Regions from separate parts of the Calidifontimicrobium sp. SYSU G02091 genome, predicted to be linked through region 1. Evidence: predicted binding sites of a transcription regulator. Region 1 holds the regulator's gene; each other region holds the start of a gene.
What was found. The regulator FliA, encoded in region 1, starts transcription of late flagellar genes. The targets are predictions, from matches to a motif close to CTAAAGTTTNNNNNNNNNNNGCCGNTA.
Positions count from the first base shown of each region.

Region 2: MOJ79_RS17585 (flagellin domain-containing protein) is a predicted target of FliA. The motif match lies at 1,895-1,921, and genes of this name have one in related genera.
Region 3: motA (flagellar motor stator protein MotA) is a predicted target of FliA. The motif match lies at 2,897-2,923, and genes of this name have one in related genera.

Region 1 covers NZ_JALBGB010000024.1:60,219-65,029, reverse strand. The annotation lists partial or broken gene flhF (flagellar biosynthesis protein FlhF) at 1-1,013, shown strand, start outside; gene MOJ79_RS14325 (MinD/ParA family ATP-binding protein) at 1,033-1,821, shown strand; gene MOJ79_RS14320 (RNA polymerase sigma factor FliA) at 1,839-2,552, shown strand; gene MOJ79_RS14315 (methyl-accepting chemotaxis protein) at 2,584-3,960, shown strand; gene MOJ79_RS14310 (esterase/lipase family protein) at 4,074-4,811, shown strand, end outside.
Region 2 covers NZ_JALBGB010000043.1:10,515-15,325, forward strand. The annotation lists gene MOJ79_RS17580 (flagellin N-terminal helical domain-containing protein) at 1-617, opposite strand, end outside; gene MOJ79_RS17585 (flagellin domain-containing protein) at 841-1,704, opposite strand; gene MOJ79_RS17590 (O-linked N-acetylglucosamine transferase, SPINDLY family protein) at 2,067-3,974, shown strand; gene MOJ79_RS17595 (methyltransferase domain-containing protein) at 4,075-4,811, shown strand, end outside.
Region 3 covers NZ_JALBGB010000006.1:165,229-170,039, forward strand. The annotation lists gene MOJ79_RS06355 (protein phosphatase CheZ) at 1-469, opposite strand, end outside; gene cheY (chemotaxis response regulator CheY) at 484-882, opposite strand; gene motB (flagellar motor protein MotB) at 903-1,859, opposite strand; gene motA (flagellar motor stator protein MotA) at 2,006-2,866, opposite strand; gene flhC (flagellar transcriptional regulator FlhC) at 3,139-3,711, opposite strand; gene flhD (flagellar transcriptional regulator FlhD) at 3,762-4,085, opposite strand; gene MOJ79_RS06385 (glycosyltransferase family 2 protein) at 4,300-4,811, shown strand, end outside.

The DNA of each region.
Region 1 (4,811 bases):
CCGTGCTGCGCGACGACATCCGCCTCGATGCGGCGCACGTGACGCCCGACGCCGAGCGCGCCGCGCGCCGCGAGCAGGCCGAGATGATGAACGAGCTGCGCGCGATGAAGGGCCTGATCGAGCAGCGCTTCGGCGCGCTGGCCTTCATGGAGAAGCTGCAGAAGAGCCCGGCGCAGGCGACGCTGAGCCAGAAGCTGCTCGACGCCGGCTTCTCGCCGGGGCTGATCCGCAAGCTCGGCGAGGCCCTGCCCGCCGATGTCGCCGACCCGATGGCTTGGGCCGCCGGCGTGCTCGAGCGCAACCTCGTCGCCGCCGAGCAGGAACCCGCGCTCGAAGACTTGGGCGGCGTGTTCGCGCTGATCGGCTCGACCGGCGTCGGCAAGACGACGACCACCGCGAAGATCGCCGCCGCGTTCGCGACGCGCCACGGCGCCGGCGCGCTCGGGCTGATCACGCTCGACGCGTACCGCGTCGGCGCGCACGAGCAGCTGCGCACCTACGGCCGCATCCTCGGCGTGCCGGTGCACACCGCGCACGACCGCGCCTCGCTCGACGACCTGCTTGATCTGCTCGCGGGCAAAAAGATGGTGCTGATCGACACCGCCGGCATGGCGCAGCGCGACAGCCGCACGCGCGAGCTGCTCGACATGCTGCAGCACCGCAGCATCCAGAAGCTGCTCGTCGTCAATGCGTCGGCGCAGGGCGAGACGATCGACGACGTGCTGCTGTCGTGGCGCGCCAGCGCCTGCCGCGGCGTCGTGCTCAGCAAGATCGACGAGGCCGTCAAGCTCGGGCCGGCCCTGGACGCGCTGATCCGCCACAAGGCGCACGTGATGGGCGTGGCCAACGGGCAGCGCGTGCCCGAGGACTGGCACCGCCTGTCGGCGCAGGCGCTGGTGCAGCGCGCGCTGCGCGCGAGCGCGCCCGCCGCGTGGCAGATGGGCCGCGACGACGTCAACCTCGTGTTCGCGGCGATGCCCGCGGCCGCCGCCGGGGCGCCGCTGCACGTCTGAACCCGCCGCGCCGCTGCCGATGATCGACTTCTACGCCTCGCGTCCGGGCCCGTTCGACCAGGCCGACGGCCTGCGCCGGCTGTTCGCGGCGTCGCGCGCGGTCTTCGTCGCGCTGGCCGCCAACGCACGCGTGCCCTTTGCCGGCGTGCTGATCGAGCGGCTGACGACGGCGTTCGCCGCGCTCGGCCGCCACGTGCTCGTCGTCGACGCGGCCGAGACGTCGCCCGCTGCACCCGAGCTCGCGTGGCTCGACCTGGCCGCGTGCATCGAGCCGCTCGCGCCGCACTTGTCGTACCTGCCGGCGCGCGGGCTGCCGCGGCGCCACGTCGACACGCGCGGCTGCGCCGACGGGCTGCTCGTCGCGCTCGCCGACGCCGCGCCGCAGGCCGACACCATCGTCGTGCACGCCGGCGCGAGCGACCTCGCGCGCCTGTTCATGCGCCGCGCGGTGCGCCCGGTGCTGATGGCCGCCGACCAGCCCGCCAGCGTCACCGAGGCCTACGCGAGCCTGAAGCTGCTCGCGCTGCGCAGCGGCTGGCGCGCGTTCGACCTGCTGCTCGCGGCGGCGCCGAACTCGCCGCGGCGCGAGCGCATCGCGCCGCGGCTGGCCGACTGTGCCGACCGCTTCGTCGGTGCCGTGCTGCACGACTGGGCCGTCGTCGACCCGGCCGCCGAGGCCGGCGACGTGCCCGACGCCGCGCTGCTGCGCCTGGCGCACGGTCTGCTCGAGACGCACGACGCGCCGGCCGCCGCCCCCGCTGCCCGCTTTCCCGTCGCGCCGGCCGACCGCATGCCGGCGTGGCACTGACCCCGGAGCCCCGACCGATGTACACCGCCAAAGGCCGACTCGACCACAGCGCCCTGCTCAAGCAGTACAGCCCGCTCGTGCGGCGGCTGGCGCACCAGATGATCGCCAAGCTGCCGGCCAACGTCGAGCTCGACGACCTGATCCAGGTCGGGATGATCGGGCTCAACGACGCGCTCGGGCGCTTCGACGCCGCGCAGGGCGTGCAGTTCGAGACCTTCGCGACGCAGCGCATCCGCGGCGCGATGCTCGACGAGCTGCGCGGCAGCGACTGGATGAGCCGCGGCAACCGCCGCCAGCAGCGCAGCATCGAGGCCGCGGTGCACAAGCTCGAGCAGAAGCTCGGCCGCGCGCCGACCGAGGGCGAGATCGCCAAGGAGATGGGGCTGAGCCTGGCCGAGTACCAGGACCTGCTCGGCAAGGTGCGCGGCACGCAGCTCGTCTACCTCGAGGACATGAGCGGCGACGACGGCGACGACAGCTACCTCGACCGCCACGTCGCCGACGAGGACGCCAACCCGATGGGGCTGCTCGAGGACCGCCGCATGCGCGAGGCGCTCGTCGAGGCGATCAAGAACCTGCCCGAGCGCGAGCAGTACGTGATGAGCATGTACTACGAGCAGGACATGAACCTGAAGGAGATCGCCGCCGTGCTCGGCGTGACCGAGAGCCGCGTGTGCCAGCTGCACAGCCAGAGCATCGCGCGGCTGCGCGCGCGGCTGCGCGACTGGTGAAGCGACCCCACCGACGACGCGAGGCACAAGCATGCTGACCCTTTTCCGCGCCAAGCCGGCCCCGGCGCCCGCGGCCGACGCGGCCGCCGCATCCACGACGACGGCGCCACCGCCCGCTGCCGCCGGCAGCGACGGCGCCCTGATGCACCGCCTGGCGCGCGAGACGGCGCAACTCGGTCGCGAAGCGGCCGAGGTGCGCGGCGTCATCGACGACACGCAGAAGGCGTCGGTGCGGCTCGCGCAGTCGCTGCAGGCGCTGGCGCAGCGGCTGCACGACGTCTCCGAGGTGCAGCAGGCCATCGGGGCGCACACCGCGCAGGGCTCGGCCGCGGTGGCCGGCGCGCGCGAGGCGGTCGAGGCCGTGGGCGGCGAAGTGGCCGGCATCGTCGACACGCTGCGCGAGGTGGCCGGCGCGGCCGGCGAGATCACGCAGATCGCGCTGCAGACGCGGCTCGTCGCGTTCAACGCCAGCGTCGAGGCCAAGCGCGCCGGCGAGGCCGGGCGCGGCTTCGGCGTCGTCGCCGACGCCGTGAAGGACCTGGCGGCCAAGGTCGAGGCGTCGTCGAAGGCGATCATGGAGACGGTCGGGCGCCTGGACGGGCGCATCGCCGCGCTGGCGCGCGAGATCCAGTCGCGCGAGGGCGCCGGCGACGACGCCGGTGCGGTGCACCGCGCGCTCGCGCAGGTCGACGCCGGCGTCGCGCGCATCGCCGAGGCGGCGCAGCGCAGCCGCGACGTGGTGGCCGACGTCAACCGCCAGATGGGCGCGATCGAGTCCGACATGCGCGCCAGCGCGAAGGCGCTCGACAGCGCGCTCGGGCGCAGCGAGGCCTTCCTGAAGGCGAGCGAGGCGCTGATCGAACTGGTCGCCGACGCCGGCATCGAGACCGAGGACACGCCTTACATCCGCGCCGCGCAGCAGGCGGCGGCGCAGATCTCGCAACTGCTCGAGGGGGCGCTGCGCAGCGGCGCGATCAGCAGCGCCGACCTGTTCGACGAGCACTACGCGCCGATCCCCGGCACCGAGCCGCAGCAGCACCTGACGCGCTTCGTCGCGCTGGCCGAGCGGCTGTTCCCGCAGGTGCAGGAGAAGGTGCTCGAGATGTCCGACAAGGTCGTGTTCTGCATCGCGGTGGACCGCAACGGCTACATCCCGTGCCACAACCGCAAGTACAACCAGCCGCAGCGCCCGGGCGACGTCGCGTGGAACACCGCCCACGCGCGCGGGCGGCGCATCTTCAACGACCGCACGGGACTGGCCAGCGCGCGCAACCAGCGCCCGTTCCTGCTGCAGACGTACCGCCGCGACATGGGCGGCGGGCGCTTCGTCGTGCTCAAGGAAGCCGCGGCGCCGATCACCGTCGACGGCCGCCACTGGGGCGGGCTGCGGCTGGCTTTCGAGTTCTGACGGCTGCGGCGGCGCTCGCGCCGCGCCGGGCCTTCGGTTAAGCTGACCCTCGCACCGCGCGGCCCGCGCCGGGGATGGCCCCGCGTCACCGCGCGCCACGACGAGGAGGCGGCATGGTCGACGCGTTCCACCCGATCATCTACGTGCGCGGCTACGCGATGACCGCCGGCGAGCGCGACGAGACCGCCGCCGACCCGTTCTGCGGCTTCAACACCGGCTCCACCGTCTACCGCGCCGCGGTCGACCGTGGCGCACCGGCGAAGAAGTTCGTCTTCGAGTCGCCGCTGCTGCGGCTGACGACCGACTTCGGCTACCGTGACGTCTACGAGAACGGCCTGGGCATCATGGACCCGGACTGGCAGCCGCCGCCGGGCCCCGACGGCGAGCCCGGCACCGGCATCGCACGCCGCTCGATCATCGTCTACCGCTACTACGACTCGGGCTCGAGGCTGCTCGGCGACGGCAAGGCGCGCGAGATCGAGGTCTACGCCAAGGGCCTGAGCGACCTGATCCTGCGCGTGCGCCAGCTCGTGTGCGCGCGCAAGGACGACGGCGTGACGCCGGCGAGCTTTCGCTGCTATCTCGTCGCGCACTCGATGGGCGGGCTCGTCGTGCGCGCGTTCCTGCAGAACGCACGGCTGGGCGACGACCGCGCGCGCCGCAGCGTCGACAAGGTGTTCACCTACGGCACGCCGCACAACGGCATTGAGGTGCTCGGCATCAACGTGCCGTCGTGGCTGAGTGCCAGTGAGATCGACACCTTCAACCGCGAGCGCATGGCCAAGTACCTCGACCTGGCCGAGCCGTACAAGCGGCTCAAGCGCGTGGACCTGCTGCCCGAGCGCGCGTTC
Region 2 (4,811 bases), on a different contig from region 1:
GCATCGATGTCGTCGATCACGGCGTCGATCGCGGTGCCCGCGACGGCCGTCGTCGAGCTCAGATTGCCGATCACCGCCGTGCTCGTCGTCACCGCCAGCAGTGTCGCGTCGGCACTGATCGACGTGGTACCCAGGTTGATGCTGACGCGATCGTTGCTGGTCGTGCCGGCACCGACCTGGAACTCCAGGCTGCCCGTCTTGGTGAAGATGGCCTCGCCGTTGAACGTCGTGCCGTTCAAGACGCGCTTGATCTCGTCCTGCAGTTCCTTGAACTCGTTCTGCAGCGAGTCCTGGTCACGCTCGGTGTTGGTGGCGTTGCGGGCCTGCAGCGCCAGCTCGCGCATGCGCTGCAGCGAGTCGCCGATCTTCGACAGGGCCCCCTCGGCGACCTGCGCGTACGAGATGCCGTCGTTGGCGTTGCGGATCGCGACGTTCATGCCGCGGATCTGCGCGTTCATGCGCTCGGCGATCGCCAGGCCGGCAGCGTCGTCCTTGGCGGAGTTCACCCGCAGCCCCGACGACAGGCGTGCCATCGAGGTCGCCAGCGACGACTGCGTCGAGTTCAGCGCCCGCTGCGCGTTCAGCGAGGCGACGTTCGTGTTGATCGTTTGCGGCATCGTCACTCTCCTTGTCGAGCCTCGAGGGATTCGGCGACCGGTGGCGACGACGCCACCTGCATGTCTCGATGCGACGAGTATCGGCAGTCGGGAGCGGACGGATGGCCCGAATAGCGTGGCTTTGGGCAGCCAGATGGACGCGCCGGTGCGCGCTCTTCGCGATGCGGGGCACCAAGCAAAAACGCCCGCGTGGGGCGCGGGCGTTGTGGGGACGAAGGCTCGGTCAGCGCAGCAGGCTGAGCACCTGCTGCGGCAGCTGGTTGGCCTGCGCGACCATCGCGCTGCCCGCCTGCTGCAGGATCTGCGCACGCGACAGGTTGGCCGTCTCGGCGGCGAAGTCGGCGTCCATGATCCGGCCACGGGCGGCGGACTGATTCTCGACGCTGACCTGCAGGCTGGAGATCACCGCCTCGAAGCGGTTCTGCGTGGCGCCCCACACCGAGCGCTTCGAGTTGATGGTGTCCAAGGCGGTGTCGATGCTGTTGATGACCGCGTCGATCGATGCGCCGGAGACGGCTGTCGTCGTGTTCAGGTCACCGATGATGGCGGTGGAGGTCGTCACGGCACTCAAGGTGCTGTCGCTGCTCAGCGAGGTGCTGCCAAGCACGATGCTGACCTTGTCATTCGAAGTCGTGCCAGCGCCGACCTGGAATTCGAGGGTGCCGGTCTTGGTGAAAAGCGCCTCGCCGTTGAACGTCGTGCCACCGAGCACGCGCTTGATCTCGTCCTGCAGTTCCTTGAACTCGTTCTGCAGCGAGTCCTGGTCCTTCTCGGTGTTCGTCGCGTTGCGGGCCTGGACGGCCAGCTCGCGCATGCGTTGCAGCGAATCGCCGATCTTCGACAGTGCACCCTCGGCGGTCTGCGCGTACGAGATGCCGTCGTTGGCGTTGCGGATCGCGACGTTCATGCCGCGGATCTGCGCGTTCATGCGCTCGGCGATCGCCAGGCCGGCGGCGTCGTCCTTGGCGGTGTTGACGCGCAGGCCCGAGGAAAGCCGGGCCATCGAGGTCGCCAGCGCGGACTGCGACGAGTTGAGGCTGCGCTGCGCGTTCAGCGAGATGACATTTGTGTTGATCGTTGCGGGCATCGTGAGCTCCTTTTCTAGACCATGACTCCGGCATGCGCCGGTGACGATTGAGGGCGGTTGCCCGTCCCCAGCCTGACGTGACCACCGTCACGCCCACCGCCCGACGCTAGCCGGCGCAAGGGCTCCGAACGCGGAGGCCGCCTTGCCGTCTAACCGGACCACGGTTCGTGCACCGAACCGTTGGGAGCGTTATCGAACACAAAGCGCCGGGCTTTAGCCCCATTTCGCACCTCCGCTGCGTCGCGATCCCCTGGTAAGCCTCCGGCCGGGCGGCAGAAATGTCGCTGCACGGCGCGCAAATCCGGCGATGCCATGACTCCGGCGTCTCTACAGTGGCGACGTCGATGATTGAGGAGCACCCGATGGCACAGGCCACCGCCCGTGAAGCCCATCGCGCATGGCAGCGCGGCCAGGCGAGCTCGAAGCGCGGTCGCTGGGCCCAGGCCGAGCGTGAATTCCTGCGCGCAGCCCGGCTGCAGCCCAACGAGGCGGTGTTTCACCTCAACGTAGCGCGCACGCAGCTGCACTTGGGGCGTCTGGATGACGCGCTGATCAATGCGAAGCGCGCGCTCGGCGCGGACCCGACCAGTGAGGTTGCCATGGCCCTCGCCGTGCACTGCCTGGTCTCGACGGGCCGCCATGGCGAGGCGGCCACGCTGATGGCGGGTGCCGACCCGGCGATGCCGCGGGGCGTGGACTATTGGTTCCACTATGCAAAGTGCATTGAGTACCAGGGTCGGCCGCTGGAGGCGATCCACGCCTACATGCAAGCCCTGTCCGTGCGTCTGGACCACGTGCCGACCCACATTCGCCTGGGCCACTGCTTCATGGCGCTGGACCAGAAAGAGGAAGCGGCGCAGTGCTTCCGCACCGCCATCGCGCTGGGTGCAGGCCGTGACGAGCTGCACCTGCGCGGGCTGCTCGCGTTTCGCGAGCGCGAGGTCTGCCGCTGGAGCGATCTGCAGGGCGATCTCGACGCGCTGCGGCAGGGGTTGGCGCAGCTCGCCGCCGACGACGACCGGCCGGTGACCGCGTTCGCTCATTTGTCATTTTGGGATGATCCGGCGCTGCACCTGCGCGGCGCGCGCAGCTTCGCGAACTACGTCGCGCGCGACGTCACGCCGCTGCCACCGGCCACGATGGCGCCACTACCGTGGCGTCGGCTGCGCGTGGGCTACGTCTCGAGCGACATCTGCCAGCACGCCACACTGATCCTGCTCGCTGGCGTCCTCGAGGCGCACGACCGCAACCGGTTCGAGGTGACGGTGTACTCGCACAGCCGCAAGGATGACTCCGCACTGCGCGAGCGCGTCGTGCGCAGTGTCGAGCACGTCGTCGAGATCGGGGAGCTCGATCCCCGGCAGGCGGCGCAGCGCATGCGCGACGACGGCATCGACGTGCTGATCGACCTGAAGGGCTACACGCGCGACTCTCGCCCCGCCATCTTCGCGTACCGGCCGGCACCTGTGCAGGTGTCGTTCCTCGGCTACCCGGGATCGACCGGGGCGCCGTGGATCGATTACATCGTCGGCGATCCCGTCGTGACCCCGCTCGAGCATGCGGCCTGTTACACCGAAAAGATCGCGCAGATGCCGGTCTGTTACCAGCCCAACGACAGTCACAGGCCGCTGCCGCAGCCGCTACCGCGTGCCCAGTGCGGACTGCCGGAGGACGCTGTGGTGCTGTGCGCGTTCAACCAGCCGTACAAGATCACGCCGGAGACGCTCGTCCTCTGGGCCGAGATCCTGCGCCGGGTGCCCAACTCGGTGCTGTGGCTGCTCGAATGGAACGAGCAGGTGCGCAAGAACGTCGAGCCGAAGATGCAGGCGCTGGGGATCGACCTGCAGCGCATCATCTGGGCGCCACCGGTCGCCTACGAGGCGCACATCGCGCGGCTGCGCAACGCCGACCTGTTCCTCGACACGTTTCCGTGCAACGCCCACACGACGGCGAGTGACGCGCTGTGGGCCGGCGTGCCGGTGGTCACGCGAGTCGGCGAGAGCTTCGCAGCGCGCGTGGCGGCCAGCCTGAACCACGCCGTCGGTCTGGACGAGTGCATCTGCATGGACGCGCCGGCCTATCTCGAGCGCGCCGTCGCGCTGGCGACGGACCCCACGGGACGCGAGGCGCTTCGGCAGCGCCTCGTCGATGCCCGCAGCGTATCGGCACTCTTCGACAGCCGCCGCTACGCCGGCGATTTCGAGCGCTTGCTGCTGCAGATGGCCGAGCGCGCGGCCGCGGGGTTGCCACCCGCCCACCTCCTCGCCTGAGTCAGGCGGCGCGGCGTCGAGCGTCGGGAATTGGCGAGCGAGGGTGTGCGTTTTCCGGCCGCTGTGGGCCAGCGGGCCGCAATACGCTGCACCCACCACCATGGCTGAAGCTCACCGCGAGGTGTGCATGAACCTCCCCCCGATCCATCTCGTCATCATGCAGCCTCCGGGCTATGTGCACTCGCTCGGTCTGCTGGACCAGGCGCGCTACTTCCGCTACCAGTTCCGGCGTCTGGGCGCACAGGTGACGCTGGCCAAGAACCGCCTGCGCGAGGACGCGGTGAACTTGGTGTTCGGTGCGCACCTGGGCTTCCCGCGCGAGTTGCTGCGCCGGCACGCCTGCTTGATCGTCAACCTGGAGCAACTGGGCGCCGGCGGGGCGAGGCTGGATGCGGCGTACCTTGAGCTGCTGCGCAGCGCGGCGGTCGTGGACTACGACGCGGCGAACGTCGCCCACTATGGCGTCGATCCCGGGGACGTCCCGCTCGTGCCCTTTCTGCATGCACCGTACCTCGACACGGGTGACGCCCCACCGCTCGAGGAGCGACCGATCGACTTGCTGTTCTTCGGCAGTCTGAATGCCAGACGGCGCGCATTCATCGAGCGCGTCGAGGCTGCAGGCGGCTTGGTGACGATGTTCGACGCCCCGCTGTACGGCGCCGAACGTGACGCCTACGTGCGTCAGGCGAAGGCGGTCCTGAACTGTCACTACTACGACACGAGCCGCTTCGAACAGGCACGTGCGTTTCACTGCCTGTCGCTCGGGACCCCAGTGATTTCCGAGCGAACTGCGGCCACCCGTGCGCCGCAGCCGTACGAGGAGGCTGTCTTCTGGGT
Region 3 (4,811 bases), on a different contig from region 1:
CGAGGTCGGTGGCCAGCGCGACGACCTTGGCCACCACCTGGCCCGTGAGGTCGTGGAAGTCTTGCGCGAGCATGATGTCGGTCAGGTGCTGGTCGATGCGCGCCGTCGACGCCTCGACGTCGGCGACGAAGTTGAACACCGCCCCCGACGCCACCGCCTTGACGGGGTCGGCAGTGATCGCCTGCGCGATGCGGCGCGTCTCGGCGGCGATGTGGCCGTGCTCGGCCTTGGCCTGGTCGACCGAGTTCAGCACCTTGTTGGCCGCCTCGGCGGTCTTGTTGGCGATGTAGTTCAGCCGGCTGCGCGCGTCGGGCAGGCCGTCGGCGGCGATCTGCAGCTTGGGCATCACGCCGAGCTGCTGCAGCGTGTCGTGCAGCTGGCGCGTGATGTGGCCGAGCTGCTGGAAGATCTCGGGCGAGGCCTGCGCCGCCATCTGCGGCGCGAGCGTGGAGAGGTCGTCCATCTTCATCTCGTCGTTCCCGCTCAGGCCGTCGCGGCCAGCTTCTGCATGATCTTCTGCACCTTCTCCTCGAGCGTGGCCTTGGTGAAGGGCTTGACGATGTAGCCGGCCGCGCCGCTCTGCGCCGCGAGCACGATGTCCTCCTTGCGCGCCTCGGCGGTGACCATCAGCACCGGGATGTGCTTGAGGCTGTCGTCCGCCTTGATCGCCTTGAGCAGCTCGAACCCGTTCATGTTCGGCATGTTGATGTCGCTGACGACGAAGTCGAACTTCTGCGCGCGCAGCATGTTCAGCGCAATCGCGCCGTCCTCGGCCTCGTCGGCGTTGTTGCAGCCCATCTCCTTGAGCAGGCCGCGGATGATGCGGCGCATCGTGGAGAAGTCGTCGACGATCAGGAACTTCAGTTCGGTCGGGTTGCTCATGGCGGTCCTCTCGGGTGTCTTCAGCGCGAAGCGGGCAGATCGGGGGCGATCGATGGGGTCGGGGGAACGGCGGCGCCGGCGCCGAGCGCTTCGGCCACCTCGGGGGCGGTGCGGAAGAAGCGGTCCTCGGCGTCGCGGTTCATCACGATGATGCTGATGCGCCGGTTCTGCGGCAGCAGCGGGTCCTGGTTGTCGAGCGGCACGCTGGCCGCCAGCCCCTGCACGCGCAGCACGCGGTCTTCGGGCAGCCCGCCGGCGATCAGCTCGCGGCGCGACGCGTTGGCGCGGTCGGACGACAGCTCCCAGTTGCTGTAGCCGCGCTCCCCGCCGGCAAACGGCGTCGCGTCGGTGTGGCCCTCGAGCGTCAGGCGGTTGGGCACTTCGGCGAGCACGCCGCCGATCTCGCGCAGCAGCTCGCGCATGTACGGCTGCACGACGGCGCTGCCGCTGGCGAACATCGGCCGGTTCTGCTCGTCGACGATCTGGATGCGCAGGCCGTCGCGCGTCATGTCGAGGCGGATCTGCGCGGCCAGCGACGCGAGCCGCGGGTTGGCGGCGATCTGCCGCTGGACCTTCTCGCGCAGTTCCTCGAGCCGCGCGCGCTCGGCGCGGATCTGCTCTTCCTTGAGCGCCTGCAGGTTGACGGTCGCGCGCGGCGCGGCGATGTCGCCGCGCTTGACCTGCCCGGTCGTGCGCGTCAGGTCCTGCCCGCCGCCCTTGATGACATGCGACGCGTCGCCGGCGCCCGAGCCCGACGACAGCAGCGCGATCTTCAGCGGCGAGTTGAAATAGTCGGCGATGCCCTTGCGGTCGCCCTCGGTCGTGCTGCCGAGCAGCCACATCAGCAGGAAGAACGCCATCATCGCCGTGACGAAGTCCGCGTAGGCGATCTTCCACGCGCCGCCATGCGCGGCGTGCCCGCCCTTCTTGACGCGCTTGATGATGATCGGCTGCAGTTTCTTCGCATCCCCCGCCATGGCTCACTCCGGCATGCGATCGCGAAGGCCGCAAGCGCCGAAGGCGCGAGCGGCCACGTCAAACGGCCGCCGCGGATCCGGCTTTGCCGGTCCGCTGGCGGCGCCCCCCTGGGGGGGGAGCGCCGAAGGCGCTTCGGGGGGGGGCCTCACTTCTTGCCCTTCACGTGACCTTCGAGTTCCGAGAAGGTCGGGCGCTCGGTCGAATAGAGCACCTTGCGGCCGAACTCGACGGCCACCTGCGGCGCATAGCCCTGCATGCTGGCCAGCAGCGTCGTCTTGACGCACTGCAGCTCCTTCGTGCCCTCGTCGACCTTCTGCTCCATCAGGCCCGCGAGCGGCTCGGCGAACGCGTACGCGAGCAGGATGCCGAGAAAGGTGCCCACCAGTGCCGAGCCGATCATGCTGCCGAGCACCGCCGGCGGCTGGCCGACCGAGCCCATCGTGTTGACCACGCCGAGCACCGCGGCGACGATGCCGAACGCCGGCAGCGCGCCGGCCAGCCGCGCCACCGCCGCCGCCGGCGCGTGCGCCTCGTGGTGGTGGGTCTCGATCTCGCTGTCCATCAGCGACTCGATCTCGTGTGCGTTGAGGTTGCCCGACACCATCATGCGCAGGTAGTCGGTGACGAACTCGACGACGTGGTGGTCGTTGCCGATGTTGGGGTACTTCTGGAAGATCGGTGAGCTGTGCGGCTCTTCGACGTCCTTCTCGATCGACATCAGGCCTTCCTTGCGCGCCTTCTGCAGGATGTCGTACAGCAGCGCCAGCAGCTCCATGTAGCGCGCCTTCGTGTACTTGCTGCCCTTGAAGCAGCCGGCGATCGCGCCCACCGTCGCCTTCAGCACCTTGGTCTGGTTGTTGACGACGAAGGCGCCGATCGCGCCGCCGAGGATGGCCATCATCTCGGTCGGCAGCGCGTGCAGGATCACGCCGATGTTGCCGCCGTGGATGATGAAGGCGCCGAAGATGCACCCCAGCGCGACGAGCCAACCGATGATGACGAACATGGTGCGATGTGGGCCTGTGCCTGCGGCCGTTATCGGCGCCCTCGGGGGCGACTTGAATCGCGTGGCGCCGCCGGCCCCCCCGAAGCGGCCGCACCGTTGAACGGCCGCTCAGCGCACCAACGCTCGGCCTGCAAAGAAAAACCGGCGGGCCGTGGCCGACCCGCCGGGGAAAAGCACAGCGGACTGTGCCAGGAGGAGACAAGCAATGAATCGCGATCCGATGTGCGGGATTTCGGCCGCCGGCGCGCCGGCTTGAGCGCGCGCGGCGTGGATCAGTGCACGTCGGCGCCCTCGAGCGCGCGCACGCCACCCAGGTGCAGCGCGCCGCTGGCGCGGCCCTTGCCGGCGCGCGCCGGCGGGTTGCACAGGCCGCACACGTAGTGCTTGGCGATCTCGTGGGGGTGCGTGACGTAGTGCCCGCCGCACTTGCGGCACTTGGTCATCGTCAGCATGCCGTTGTCGACGAACTTGACCAGCCGCCACGCGCGCGTGATCGACAGCAGCGGCTCCAGGCCCTGCGCCTGCGTCTGCTCGAGGTACAGCTGGTAGGCCTTGATGACGACGTCGATCTCGTCGAGCGCGGCGGCCTTGTTGAGGTATTCGTGGATGTTGAGGAACAGGCTGGCGTGGATGTTGGGCTGCCAGGTCATGAACCAGTCGGTCGAGAACGGCAGCTGGCCCTTGCTCGGGCTCTTGCCCGCCACTTCCTTGTACAGGCGCAGCAGGCGCTCGTAGCTGAGGTCGGTCTCCGACTCCAGCACCTGCAGCCGCGCGCCGAGCTGGATCAGCGTGACGGCGCGCTCGATCTGCTTGGCCTCGGTGAGGATGCTCTTGATGCGGGCCATGGTCGTTCTCCCTCCTGGTGGACTGCGGTGGACGGCCGCTGACGGCGGATTCAGGCCGCTTCCTGGTGGCGCCCGGCCATCAGGATCGACGCGTGCAGGCGGCTGACGCTGTCGTTGGCCGCGCTTTTGCCGTGGCTCGTGAGCAGGCTCCACACCAGCTCGTCGTCCATGCGGAAGCGGCACAGCAGCGTGCTGCCCGACGAGATCTTCATCATCTGCGCCGGCGTCAGCGAGGCGATCATCGACGCCGTCTCCTCCGAGATGCCCAGCCGGAACAGCGCCTGCTCGCGGTCGCTGCGGATCAGGCTCTGCGCGAGCATCAGGTACGACAGGTTGGCTTCGCGGATCTCGGCGAGGACTTGGTCGGCGTTCATCGGAGGCTCCTTGTCTGACGGTGGGTTTCGGTGACGGTGTGCAACGAACTGTAGGAGCGCGAACTGGGCGCGGTTATCAGGCCAGTTCGGTGGCTTGAGTCCCTACTCTTCCAATGCCCTTGTCAGACAAATTCCTACAGGAACCCCGTCCAGATTGGCTTGCGCCGAGTCGCGATCCTTCGTCGCCGCCGAACGCGGAAGCTGGCCCCGTCTCGTGCTGCTGATCGGACGTTCGGTCGGTCATGGTGAGCGTTACGCTGGCCATTCCATCATCGGAGGTGCCATGCGCGTTGCCGTCGTCACACCATACTTCAAGGAGCCAAGTGAATGGCTCGAGCGCTGCATCCGCAGCGTGCGACAACAAAGCCATCCTTGCGACCACCTCGTCGTCGCCGATGGTCACCCGCAGGACTGGCTCGACGGCGCCGGCGTCAGGCATCTGCGCCTGGATCGCAGCCATTCGGACTACGGCAACACGCCGCGCTCGATCGGCGCCCAGCTCGCCGTCGCAGAGGGCTATGACGCCATCGCCTTCCTCGACGCCGACAACTGGTACGAGCCCGACCATATCCAGTCATGTGTGGAGGTAGCCGAGCGCACGGGCGCGGACTTCGTCTGTGCACGGCGCTTTTTGGCCCGCGCCGATGGCTCGCGCATGCCGGTCAGGATCGCGGACGACGACGCGGGGCGGCACGTCGACACCAACTGCTTCTTCATCCTTTTCGG